One region of the Streptomyces sp. NPDC057249 genome, then DNA from elsewhere that is predicted to be linked to it. Evidence: predicted binding sites of a transcription regulator. Region 1 holds the regulator's gene; the other holds the start of a gene.
The links. The regulator HrcA, encoded in region 1, represses chaperone genes, less so after heat shock. The targets are predictions, from matches to a motif close to TTNGCACTCNGNNNNNCNGAGTGCNAA.
Positions count from the first base shown of each region.

Region 2: the regulator HrcA is predicted to act here: its motif matches at 4,198-4,224, upstream of groES (co-chaperone GroES).

Region 1 covers NZ_JBHUXS010000015.1:44,929-51,346, forward strand. The annotation lists gene ACFUJY_RS25540 (DUF3097 domain-containing protein) at 69-887, opposite strand; gene ACFUJY_RS25545 (MBL fold metallo-hydrolase) at 912-1,634, opposite strand; gene hrcA (heat-inducible transcriptional repressor HrcA) at 1,820-2,836, shown strand; gene dnaJ (molecular chaperone DnaJ) at 2,837-3,973, shown strand; gene ACFUJY_RS25560 (nitronate monooxygenase) at 4,085-5,158, shown strand; gene ACFUJY_RS25565 (16S rRNA (uracil(1498)-N(3))-methyltransferase) at 5,155-5,901, shown strand; gene ACFUJY_RS25570 (IS200/IS605 family accessory protein TnpB-related protein) at 6,083-6,418, shown strand, end outside.
Region 2 covers NZ_JBHUXS010000033.1:800-7,217, reverse strand. The annotation lists gene ACFUJY_RS34320 (carbohydrate ABC transporter permease) at 1-45, shown strand, start outside; gene ACFUJY_RS34315 (carbohydrate ABC transporter permease) at 42-896, shown strand; gene ACFUJY_RS34310 (hydroxyacid dehydrogenase) at 926-1,954, shown strand; gene groL (chaperonin GroEL) at 2,008-3,633, opposite strand; gene groES (co-chaperone GroES) at 3,735-4,043, opposite strand; gene ACFUJY_RS34295 (DUF6234 family protein) at 4,338-4,757, shown strand; gene ACFUJY_RS34290 (polysaccharide deacetylase family protein) at 4,748-5,722, opposite strand; gene ACFUJY_RS34285 (hypothetical protein) at 5,859-6,418, opposite strand, start outside.

The DNA of each region.
Region 1 (6,418 bases):
GATGATGTGTGCGAGGCGCAGGCATTCATCCGGATCGGTGCCGGATCGAGGGGAAGGACGGCCGGACATCAGTCCGGAAGGGTGACGAAATCGATCAATTCCTCTACCCGGCCCAGGAGTTCGGGCTGAAGATCCCGATAGGAGCGGACCGAGGACAGAATGCGCTGCCAGGCCGCTCCGGTGTTCTCCGGCCAGCCGAGCGCCCGGCACACCCCCGTCTTCCAGTCCTGCCCGCGCGGCACCACCGGCCACCCCGCGATCCCCACCGACGCGGGCTTCACGGCCTCCCACACGTCGATGTACGGGTGCCCGACCACCAGCACGTCGCCGTCCGACACCTGGGCCGCGATCCGGGACTCCTTGGAACCGGGCACCAGATGGTCGACCAGCACCCCGAGGCGGGCGTCCGGCGCGGGCGAGAACTCCCGCACGATCGCCGGCAGGTCGTCGATGCCCTCCAGGTACTCCACCACCACGCCCTCGATGCGGAGGTCGTCGCCCCAGACCCGCTCGACCAGCTCCGCGTCGTGCCGGCCCTCCACGTAGATCCGCCCGGCCCGCGCCACCCGCGCCCGCGCCCCGGGCACCGCCACCGAACCGGAAGCCGTACGCGTGGGCCGCACCGGGCCCCCGGCCGACGGGCGCACCAGCGTGACGACCCGCCCCTCCAGCAGGAAGCCGCGCGGTGTCATCGGGAAGACCCGGTGCTTGCCGAACCGGTCCTCCAGGGTCACCGTCGGCCCCTCGGCGGTCTTCTCGCACCGGATGACCGCGCCGCAGAAACCGGTGACCGCCTCCTCCACGACCAGATCGGTCTCGGCGGGCACCTCCGGGGCGGGGGCGGACTTCTTCCACGGCGGGGTCAGATCGGGCTGGTAGCTGCGCATCGCACGACGATAATCGGGGAAGACCTACGACACGCCGAGCCGCCCCGCCAGCGCCTCCCGCTGGGCCCGGACGAACGCGGCGTCCACCACGGCCCCGTGCCCCGGCACGTACCGCGCGTCGTCCCCGCCCAGCTCCAGCAGCCGGTCCAGCGCCGCCGGCCAGCGCGCCGGGCGGGCGTCCGGGCCCGCCTGGGGTTCGCCGGACTCCTCGACCAGGTCGCCGCAGAACACCAGCGCGGGGGCACCCGGGACCAGCACCGCGAGGTCGTGGCCGCTGTGCGCCGCGCCCATGTCCACCAGCACCGCCTCCCGGCCGCCGCCCAGGTCCACCGTCAGCTCCCCGCGCACCTCGTGGCCCGGCGCCACCAGCACATCGACGGAACCGGCCGCGTCCGCCTCGGGCAGCCCCTGGGCCACCGCGTCCGCGTACAGCTCGTCCGCCCCGCGCCGCAGCAGCTCCGCCGTGCCCTCGGAGCCGTACACCCGCGCGCCGGCGAACGCCGCCGTGCCCAGCACATGGTCGAAGTGGGGGTGGCTGAGTGCGATGTGCGTCACCCTCCGGCCGAGCAGCGCCTGCGCCTGGGTGCGCAATTCCACACCCTCGCGCAGTGACGAGCCGGTGTCGCAGAGCAGCACCCCGTCCGGGCCGGCCACCAGCAGGGCCGTCGCGTCCCAGACCGGAAGGCGCCGGCGGCCCGTTCCGTGACCCAGCCGCTCCCATCCGAAGTCTTCCCAAGAGGCATCCATACGGCGACGCTATCGGCAGCGACCTGCGCGATCGGGCGGCACGGCGGCCGGTCGCCCTTGCTAGGGCACCACCCCGTCGCCGTACACTGGCCGGGGATCGCTGGCACTCGTACGCACCGAGTGCCAGGAGGAATCCCGGGAACGGCCCGGGAACACCGACGTGGAGAGCTGGAGGTGTGCGCGCGATGCTCAGCGAACGCAGACTCGAAGTGCTGCGCGCGATCGTCCAGGACTACGTCGGGACCGAGGAGCCCGTCGGCTCCAAGGCGCTCACCGAGCGGCACAAGCTGGGGGTCTCCCCGGCGACCGTCCGCAACGACATGGCGGTGCTGGAGGAGGAGGGCTTCATCGCCCAGCCCCACACCAGCGCCGGGCGCATCCCGACGGACAAGGGCTACCGGCTCTTCGTGGACAAGCTGGCGGGCGTCAAGCCCCTCTCGTCACCGGAGCGCCGCGCCATCCAGAACTTCCTCGACGGCGCGGTCGACCTGGACGACGTCGTGGGCCGTACCGTACGGCTGCTCGCGCAGCTGACCCGGCAGGTCGCCGTCGTGCAGTACCCCTCGCTGACCCGTTCGACGGTGCGGCATGTGGAGCTGCTGTCGCTGGCCCCGGCGCGGCTGATGCTCGTGCTGATCACGGACACCGGCCGGGTCGAACAGCGACTGGTGGACTGCCCGGCGCCGTTCGGCGAGACCTCCCTCGCCGATCTGCGGGCCCGGCTCAACAGCCGGGTGGTGGGGCGCCGGTTCGCGGACGTCCCGCAGCTGGTGCAGGACCTGCCGGAATCCTTCGAGAGCGAGGACCGGGGAACCGTGTCCACCGTCCTCTCGATCCTGCTCGAAACCCTCGTCGAGGAGACGGAGGAGCGGCTGATGATCGGCGGCACCTCCAACCTCACCCGCTTCGGACACGACTTCCCGGTGATGATCCGGCCGGTGCTGGAGGCACTGGAGGAGCAGGTCGTGCTGCTGAAGCTGCTCGGCGAGGCCAAGGACTCGGGCATGACCGTACGCATCGGGCACGAGAACGCCCACGAGGGGCTCAACTCCACGTCCGTCGTCGCGGTCGGCTACGGTTCGGGCGACGAGGCAGTCGCCAAACTCGGCGTGGTCGGACCGACCCGCATGGACTACCCCGGAACGATGGGAGCGGTACGCGCAGTGGCACGTTACGTCGGACAGATCCTGGCGGAGTCGTAAGTGGCCACGGACTATTACGCCGTACTCGGCGTGCGCCGCGACGCTTCCCAGGACGAGATCAAGAAGGCATTCCGGAGGCTCGCCCGCGAGCTGCACCCGGACGTCAACCCCGATCCGAAGACCCAGGAGCGGTTCAAGGAGATCAACGCCGCTTACGAGGTCCTCTCGGACGCGCAGAAGAAGCAGGTCTACGACCTCGGCGGCGATCCGCTCTCGCAGTCCGGCGGCGCCGGCGCGGGCGGCTTCGGCCAGGGCGGCTTCGGCAACTTCTCCGACATCATGGACGCGTTCTTCGGTACGTCGTCGCAGCGCGGGCCCCGCTCGCGCACCCGGCGCGGCCAGGACGCGATGATCCGGCTGGAGATCGACCTCGCCGAGGCGACCTTCGGCACCACCAAGGACATCCAGGTCGACACCGCCGTCGTCTGCACCACGTGCAGCGGCGAGGGCGCGGCCCCCGGCACCTCGGCGCAGACCTGCGACATGTGCCGCGGCCGCGGTGAGGTCTCCCAGGTCACCCGGTCCTTCCTCGGCCAGGTCATGACCTCCCGTCCCTGCCCGCAGTGCCAGGGCTTCGGCACCGTCGTGCCGACCCCGTGCCCGGAGTGCGCCGGCGACGGCCGCATCCGCTCGCGGCGCACGCTGACCGTGAAGATCCCCGCCGGTGTCGACAACGGCACCCGCATCCAGCTCGCGGGCGAGGGCGAGGTCGGCCCCGGCGGCGGCCCGGCCGGCGACCTCTACGTCGAGATCCACGAGCTGCCGCACGCGGTGTTCCAGCGCCGCGGCGACGACCTGCACTGCACGGTCACCATCCCCATGACGGCGGCGGCCCTCGGCACCAAGGTGCCGCTGGAGACGCTGGACGGCCTGGAGGAGGTCGACATCCGGCCGGGCACCCAGTCCGGCCAGTCCGTCCCGCTGCACGGGCGCGGCATCACCCACCTGCGGGGCGGGGGGCGCGGCGACCTCATCGTGCACGTCGAGGTGACCACCCCGATGAAGCTGGACCCCGAGCAGGAACGCCTGCTGCGCGAACTGGCCGAGCTGCGCGGCGAGGAGCGGCCCACCGGCCAGTTCCAGCCGGGCCAGCAGGGCCTGTTCTCCCGCCTGAAGGACGCCTTCAACGGCCGCTGACGGCACCCGCCCGCGCGGTACGGACCCGGGCCCCGGGTCCGTACCGCGCCGCGGCCGGACGGTTCGCGGGGCGGGCATCACGGGACAGGAAGGACATGACACGATGCGGTCATGCCCTCCGCGCTGACCGCTCTCTGCCGGTATCCCCTCGTGCAGGCCCCCATGGCCGGCGGTCCGTCCTGCCCGCAGCTCGCCGCCGCCGTCTCCGAGGCCGGCGCACTCGGCTTCCTGGCCGCCGGCTACAAGACGGTGGACGCCCTGCGCGACGAGGTCCGCCAGGTGCGCGGCCTGACCGGGCAGCCCTTCGGCGTCAACCTCTTCATGCCGCAGTGCGAACCGGCCGACCCCGCCGCGCTGGCGGACTACCGCAGCCGGCTCACGGGCGAGGCCACCGGTTACGAGACCGCGCTCGGCGACCCGGACGTCCCCGGCGACGACGGTTACGAGGACAAGGTCGCCGTCCTCCTCGACGCCCCGGTCCCGGTCGTCTCCTTCACCTTCGGCTGCCCCTCGCGCGACACGCTCGACGCGTTCGCGGCCGCCGGTACGTACACCGTGGTCACGGTCACCTCGCCGGAGGAGGCCCAGGCCGCCGAGTGGGCCGGGGCCGACGCCGTCTGCGCCCAGGGCACCGAGGCGGGCGGCCACCGCTCCACGTTCCACGACGACCCGGCGACCGAGGACGGCGGGACCGGGCTGCTGAGCCTGGTCACCCAGGTCCGCGAGACCGTGCAGATACCGGTCGTCGCCGCCGGCGGCCTGATGCGGGGCGCCCAGATCGCCGCCGTCCTCGCGGCGGGCGCCGACGCCGCCCAGCTCGGCACCGCCTTCCTGGCCTGCCCGGAGTCCGGCGCCCACATCCTGCACAAACAGGCCCTGACCAACCCGCTGTTCGTCCGGACCACCCTCACCAGGGCCTTCTCCGGGCGCCCGGCACGCGGCCTGGTCAACCGCTTCGTGCGTGAGCACGGCCCGTACGCCCCCGCCGCCTACCCCCAGGTCCACCACCTGACCTCCGGGCTGCGCAAGGCCGCCGCCCGCGTCGGGGACGCCCAGGGCATGTCGCTGTGGGCCGGGCAGGGGCACCGGATGGCCCGCGAGCTGCCCGCCGGCCGGCTGGTCCGGCTGCTCGCCGACGAACTGGACGCCGCACGGACGGCAGTGAGCACGAGGAGCACACAGTGACGGCACCCGTCTTCGTCGTCGGACACCTGCCCGACGCCCCCGAGTTCGTCCTCGACGGGCCCGAGGGACGCCACGCCGTGTCCGTGAAGCGGCTGCACACCGGCGAGGAGGTCGTCCTCACGGACGGCCGCGGCCGGTGGGCCCGGGGCGTCGTGCGCGCCGCCGAGGGCAAGGACCGGCTGGTCGTCGGGGACCTGGACCCGGTCCACGAGGAGCCGCGCCCCGCGCTGCGGATCACCGTCGTCCAGGCCCTGCCCAAGGGGGACCGGGGCGAGGTCGCCGTGGAGACGATGACCGAGACCGGCGTCGACGCGGTCGTCCCGTGGCAGGCGGCGCGCTGCATCACCCAGTGGAAGGGCGACCGCGGCCTCAAGTCCCTGGCCAAATGGCGCGCCACGGCCCGCGAGGCCGGCAAGCAGTCGCGCCGGGTGCTCTTCCCGGACGTGGCGGACCTGGCCACCACCAAGCAGGTCGCCGGCCTCCTCGCCGCGGCGGACTTCGCCGCCGTCCTGCACGAGGACCGCGACTACCCGAGCGAACCCCTGGCCACCGTCGCCCTGCCCGAGGAGGGCGAGATCGTGCTGGTCGTCGGCCCCGAGGGCGGGGTGTCCCCGGACGAACTGGCCGCGTTCGCCGCCTCCGGCGCCCGCACCTGCCGCCTCGGCCCCACGGTCCTGCGCACCTCGACGGCGGGCACCGCGGCGACGGCACTGCTCCTGGGACGCACGGGGCGCTGGTCGTGAACCGTCCCCGATGGGGTTCTGACTGCTGTGGGCTGAGCGTGCATGAGTGAGCTGTGGTGCTTGGGAGTGAGTGGTGGGGGTGTGGGGGAATGCAGGTTCTGGGATCGAATGGGTGACCTTGTGGAGGGTTGCTCGTTGTTACGGGTGGTGTGGTGTGCCGGTCGTGGGCGGGGGTGTGGTGGTGGGCGGTGTGCGGGAGTTGGCGGCGTCTTTCGTGGTGGCCGGAGCGTCCGGGGTGGCGGTGCGGGGCCGTCTCAAATGCCTCACCGAACAGGACGAGCGGGTGTTGCGGGCGGTGGGCGCGTATCAGGGTGGGCTGGCGTCGCGTGATCTGAAGGCCCGGTGTGCGGACGGCCTGGGCCACAGCGCTGAGTCGTGGGCTTCGCGTAAGCGTGGGTTGACGGGAGTGTCGTCGTCGCGGATCGCTGGGGCGATCACGAAGGCGTCGCATGATCAGTGGGCGCTGGCCCGGCGCTGCCTGGCCGCCCATATCCGGAGCCTTGAGGCCGGGATCAGC
Region 2 (6,418 bases), on a different contig from region 1:
TTCGTCGTCACCCGCCTGACCGGCCGGAAGGGCGCGCACGCATGAGCACCACCACCCGCAAGAACCCCTGGCTGTCGAAGGCCGCGGTCAACGGAGCGCTGCTGCTGGCCGTCCTCTACATGCTCTTCCCGCTCGTCTGGCTGGTCACCGCCGCCACCAAGGACACCGGCTCGCTGCTCGCCGGGGACACCTTCTCCTTCCAGGGCTTCGACCTCTCGAAGAACCTCTCCGACATCGCCTCGTACGGGGACGGCGTCTACTTCCGCTGGTACGGGAACAGCCTGCTGTACGCGGGAGTGGGCGCCGCGGTCTGCTCGCTGATCTGCGTCGCCGCCGGGTACGCCTTCGACAAGTACGAGTTCCGGGGCAAGGAGAAGCTGTTCGGTCTCGTCCTGCTCGGCGTGCTCGTGCCCACGACGGCTCTGGCCCTGCCGATGTACCTGCTGGCCAGCAAGCTCGGCATCGTCAACACGTACGGGGCGGTGCTGATCCCCGTCCTGGTGAACCCGTTCGGCGTCTACCTCGCCCGGGTCTTCTCCGCCGGCTACATCCCGGGCGAGGCGCTGGAGGCCGCGCGGATCGACGGCGCGGGAGAGCTGCGCACCTTCTTCTCCATCGGGCTGCCGATGATGATGCCGGGGTTCGTGACCGTCTTCCTCTTCCAGTTCACCGCGATCTGGAACAATTTCTTCCTCCCGCTGGTGATGCTGTCGGACCGCGACCTCTTCCCGCTGAGCCTCGGTCTGTACTCCTGGAACACCAACACCCACAGCGAGCCCAGCTTCTACCCGCTCGTCGTCACCGGGTCCCTCCTCGCCGTCATCCCGCTGATCGTCGCCTTCGTCTCCCTGCAACGGCACTGGAAGGCCGGACTCACCGCCGGCAGCGTCAAGTAGCGCTCATCTCAAGGGAGTCGTTCACCACCATGCAGTCCACCACTGACCCCCGGCCCTCGGTCCTGCTCGCCATGGGCCCGGGCATCCACGAGCGTCTCTTCGCGCCGCGCCACCGCGACCGGCTCGCCGCCCTCGCCCGTACGGACCCGGCCCTCGTCGCCCACGACCTGGCCGGCCCGGACCCCCGCGTCGCCGCCGCGCTCGCCGAGGCGGAGGTCCTGTTCACCTGCTGGGGCGCCACCCCGCTCACCGGGCAGGTCCTCGCCGCCGCGCCCCGCCTCAAGGCGGTGGTCCACGCGGCCGGCTCCGTCAAGCACCACATCACCGACGCCTGCTGGGAGCGCGGCCTCGCCGTCTCCTCGGCGGCCGGGGCCAACGCCCTGCCGGTGGCGGAGTACACCCTGGCCACGATCCTGCTGGCCAACAAGCGCGTCCCGCACTCCGCCCACGTCTACCGCGAGGTCCGCGCCGACCACGACTGGCGCGCCGAACTGGACGGGGCCGGCAACTACCGCCGCACGGTGGGCATCGTCGGCGCCTCTCGCATCGGCCGCCGCGTCATCGAACTGCTCCGCCCCTTCGACCTGCGGGTCCTGCTGTACGACCCGTTCGTCACCGCGGAGGAGGCGGCGCGCCTCGGCGTCGAACCGGCCGCCCTGGACGAGCTGTGCACCCGCGCCGACGTGGTCTCCGTGCACGCCCCCCAGCTCCCCGGGACCCACCACATGATCGGCGCCCGCCAGCTGGCCCTGATGCGGACCGGCTCGACGCTGATCAACACGGCCCGGGGTTCCCTGATCGACGAGGCGGCCCTCCTCCGGGAGCTGGTCCCGGGCCGGCTGCACGCCGTACTCGACGTGACGGACCCCGAAGTGCCGCCCGCCGACTCGCCGTTGTACGACCTCCCGAACGTCCTCCTGACCCCGCACGTGGCAGGCTCCCTCGGCAACGAACTGCACCGGATGACCGACCACGCGCTGGACGAGCTGGAGCGGTACGCCCAGGGGCGGCCGTTCGCGGAGGGGGTGCATCCGGCGGCGCTGGACCGGTCGGCGTGAAGCACGGAGGCCCGGCCCCCCTCGCGGGGTGCCGGGCCTCTTCGCGCTCTGCGTCAGTGCGAGTGACCGTGGCCGTGGCCCGCGGCCTCCGGCTCCTCCTCGGCCGGCTTCTCGACGACCAGGGTCTCGGTCGTGAGCAGCAGCGACGCGATGGACGCGGCGTTCTCCAGGGCGGAGCGGGTGACCTTGACCGGGTCGATGACGCCGGCCTTCACCAGGTCGCCGTACTCGCCGGTGGCGGCGTTGAAGCCCTGGCCCTTGTCGAGCTCGGAGACCTTGGAGGTGATGACGTAACCCTCCAGGCCGGCGTTCTCTGCGATCCAGCGCAGCGGCTCGACGGCGGCGCGGCGGACGACCGCGACACCGGTGGCCTCGTCGCCGGTCTTGCCGAGGTTGCCCTCGAGGACCTTGACGGCGTGGACGATGGCGGAGCCACCACCGGAGACGATGCCCTCCTCGACCGCGGCGCGGGTCGCGGAGATGGCGTCCTCCAGACGGTGCTTCTTCTCCTTGAGCTCGACCTCGGTGGCGGCACCGACGCGGATCACGCAGACCCCGCCGGCCAGCTTCGCCAGGCGCTCCTGGAGCTTCTCGCGGTCCCAGTCGGAGTCCGTGGCCTCGATCTCGGCCTTGATCTGGTTGACCCGGCCGGCGACCTCGTCGGACTTGCCGCCACCGTCGACGATGGTGGTGTCGTCCTTGGTGACGGTCACGCGGCGGGCGGTGCCCAGCACGTCCAGACCGGCCTGGTCGAGCTTGAGGCCGACCTCCTCGGCGATGACGGTCGCACCGGTGAGGGTGGCGATGTCGCCGAGCATGGCCTTGCGGCGGTCACCGAAGCCCGGCGCCTTGACGGCGACGGCGTTGAACGTGCCGCGGATCTTGTTGACGACCAGGGTCGACAGGGCCTCGCCCTCGACGTCCTCGGCGATGATCAGGAGCGGCTTGGAGCCACCGGCCTGGATGACCTTCTCCAGGAGCGGCAGCAGCTCCTGGATCGAGCCGATCTTGCCCTGGTGGATCAGGATGTACGGGTCGTCGAGGACGGCCTCCATACGCTCCTGGTCGGTCACCATGTACGGGGACAGGTAGCCCTTGTCGAAGGCCATGCCCTCGGTGAAGTCGAGGTCCAGACCGAAGGTGTTGGACTCCTCGACGGTGATGACGCCGTCCTTGCCGACCTTGTCCATCGCGTCCGCGATGAGCTCGCCGACCTGCGGGTCCTGCGCGGAGAGCGCGGCCACGGCGGCGATGTCGGACTTGTCGTCGATCGGGCGGGCGGTCGCGAGGAGCTCCTCGGACACGGCCTTGACCGCGGCGTCGATGCCCTTCTTCAGGGCGGCCGGGGAGGCGCCGGCGGCGACGTTGCGCAGACCCTCGCGGACGAGTGCCTGGGCGAGGACGGTGGCGGTGGTGGTGCCGTCACCCGCGACGTCGTTGGTCTTGGTCGCCACCTCCTTCACCAGCTGGGCGCCGAGGTTCTCGTACGGGTCGTCCAGCTCGACCTCGCGCGCGATGGTGACACCGTCGTTGGTGATGGTGGGGGCACCGAACTTCTTGTCGATGACGACGTTGCGGCCCTTGGGGCCGATCGTCACCTTCACCGTGTCGGCAAGCTTGTTGACGCCGCGCTCAAGGGCGCGACGGGCGTCCTCGTCGAACTTCAGGATCTTCGCCATGGAGCTGAACTTTTCCTCTCAAAACAAGAACTGCGCCCCTGCCGCCCGGCTGTTGGTTCGCAGGGGGCCAGGGGCGCAGAACAGAAGCAAACGTGGGTGAATTACTTCTCGATGATCGCGAGGACGTCGCGCGCCGAGAGGACGAGGTACTCCTCGCCGTTGTACTTCACCTCGGTGCCGCCGTACTTGCTGTACAGCACGACATCGCCGGTCTTGACGTCGAGCGGCAGGCGCTCGCCGTTCTCGAAGCGGCCCGGGCCCACGGCCAGGACGACGCCCTCCTGGGGCTTCTCCTTGGCGGTGTCCGGGATAACCAGGCCGGAGGCCGTGGTCTGCTCGGCGTCGAGCGGCTGGACCACAATGCGGTCCTCGAGCGGCTTGATCGCAACCTTGGAGCTGGCGGTCGACACGATCCGGTCTCCCCCTTCGGAGATCTCACGGGGTTTAACAGTCTTTGGGGTGGCGACCAGGTGGGCCCGTCGTCGCGGGTGCCGGACCTGCCGGTCGCGCAGTACTGCTGGCACTCTCCAGTGGGGAGTGCCAGCACTGAGACTATGACCGCGATTAGCACTCGGTCAAGCGGAGTGCCAATTCACGCCCCTCGTGGCGTACCCGGGAGCCGTACGGCTGCGACCGGGCAACGTTCCGGACACCGTAGGGACAACGCCGGGGCCGCCCGGTCCGTTCCGGTGGACGGTGGCGGCATGCGCATACGAACCTCCGGCCCGGACCGCCCGGCCCCGTCGCGCCCCGGACCGGTGATGACCACCTGCCTCGACGTGGTGCTCGGGGTGCTGCTCATCGCCCTGGAGGGGGTGATCAGCGCGGTCTTCTTCTACGCGTACGCGGGCTCCGCCCCCCGGCCGCCGAACCCGGACATGGCAGAGGCCGGACCGCCCGGGATGGACTGGTCCGGCACTCTCGTCCTCGCCGCCGTCACGGCGGTGGCCTGCGTGATCGCGGTGGTGCTGCTGCGCCACGGGCTGCCGATCGCGGGCGTCGTCCAGCTGATCGGCGTATGCCTGCTGCTGGTCCTCACGCTGACGGCCTGGCACGACGCCTACGAGGACGCCCACCCGGAGCCGGGGGACGGCACCCGCGGGTACGCCGCTTCCTATACGTAGTCCTCCAGGCGGGCCACGGCGTACCCCTGGTCCGTGATGACCTTCATGACGGACCGGACCAGGTCGGGCATGCTCCCCTTCCAGTCCGCCTCGCCCCGGAAGTGCGTGAGGATGATGTCACCGGGGTGCAGCTTCCGGTCCTCCTCGCGCCACTCCATGTGGTCGGGGAACGCCTCCGCCTCCCACAGCGGCACGGCGGTGATGCCGCAGGACTTGGCGACCTTCAGCGTGTCGGTGTTGTAGTTGCCGTACGGCGGGCGGAAGAGCCGGGGCCGCTTGCCGAACTGCTCCTGGAGGATGTCCTGCTGGCCGCAGATCTCGCGCTTCTGCTCGTCGTGGGAGAGGCCCGGCAGATAGCGGTGGTTGAGCGTGTGGTTGCCGAGGACGGTCCCCCGGGACTGGGCGTCCTTGAAGTACGTGTAGTCGTCGCGCACCAGGTAGTCGGTGAGGAAGGCGCTGTACGGGATGTTCAGCTCCGACATCATCTTCAGCAGCTCGGGGTCCTTGTCGTCCCCGTCGTCCATCGTCAGGAAGACGACCTTGTCCGTGGTGGGGACCCGGGTGAAGACCGGCGGCAGCGAGTCGTCCTGGCCCTCGACCTCGAATCCCTTGCGGGTGGTGAGGTGCGGCTTCTTCGCGGGCGGTACGGGCGCGGCGAGCGGCGTGCTCGCCAGGCCCCACTTCTTGGCGGCGACCGCGCGGGCGGCCTGGGCGAGCTCGGCCCGCTCCGCCTGCGCCGCGCGGGTGCCCAGCGCACCGGCGGCCGGGGCCGCCTGCGGGTCCGCCTGGCCGGCCTGGAGCTTCGCGCTCCGGGCGGCGCCCGCGTCCTCGCCCCCGGCCGCGCAGCCGGACGCGGCGGCGGCGACCAGGAGCGCGGCGAGGACCCCGTGACCCGGCCCGCGCCTCAGGCGCCTCCGTACCCGCTGCCGCCCGCCCGCCACCGCACCCTGTTCACGCCCATTCATGGCCAATTTGTCCTTTTGTCGTACTGGCTGCATGGCGCCGGATACTGCCAGTACGTGACGGGGCATCGGGTCCGACACCGCCGCCGGGCACGCGCGGTCCCCCGGGTGGCTCACACCGGGGCGGCCGGGAAGGCCCTCAGCGGTGGACGCCGCCGCCCCGGGACACCACGGGCGCCGGCGCGGCCGCCCCGGTCAGCGTCCGCACGATCCAGCGCCGGTGCCAGAACGCCTTGAAGACGCCGACGAGCCCGATGAGCCAGGCCAGCAGCCCGTACCCCATGATCACCGCCATCAGCCCGTACGTGTCCTCGCCCCGGACCCCTCCGGCGGGCACGACGACGCAGATGTACAGCCCCAGCGCGCCGAGCACGAAGGAGGGCAGCAGCCACCCCAGCGTCGTGCCGGGCAGCCGGAGTCCGGCGTCGCGGGCGGGGTCGCGGTCGAGCTCGCCCCACCGCGTGAGCAGCCGGCGCACCGCGGCGTCCCGGCGCAGCCCGACGACGACCAGGATCACCGCCGGGATCAGGGCGGCGGCGCCCAGTCCGATCATCACCACGCCCATGATCGCGCTGACGACGTCGTACGACTCCTCGAAGGTGATGACCGCCGTCCCGATGAACGACCAGCCGATCGCACCCACCACCCCCCACAGCCACAGCAGCCCGAGCCGGCCGGGTCCGATGTGGGCCTTCACCA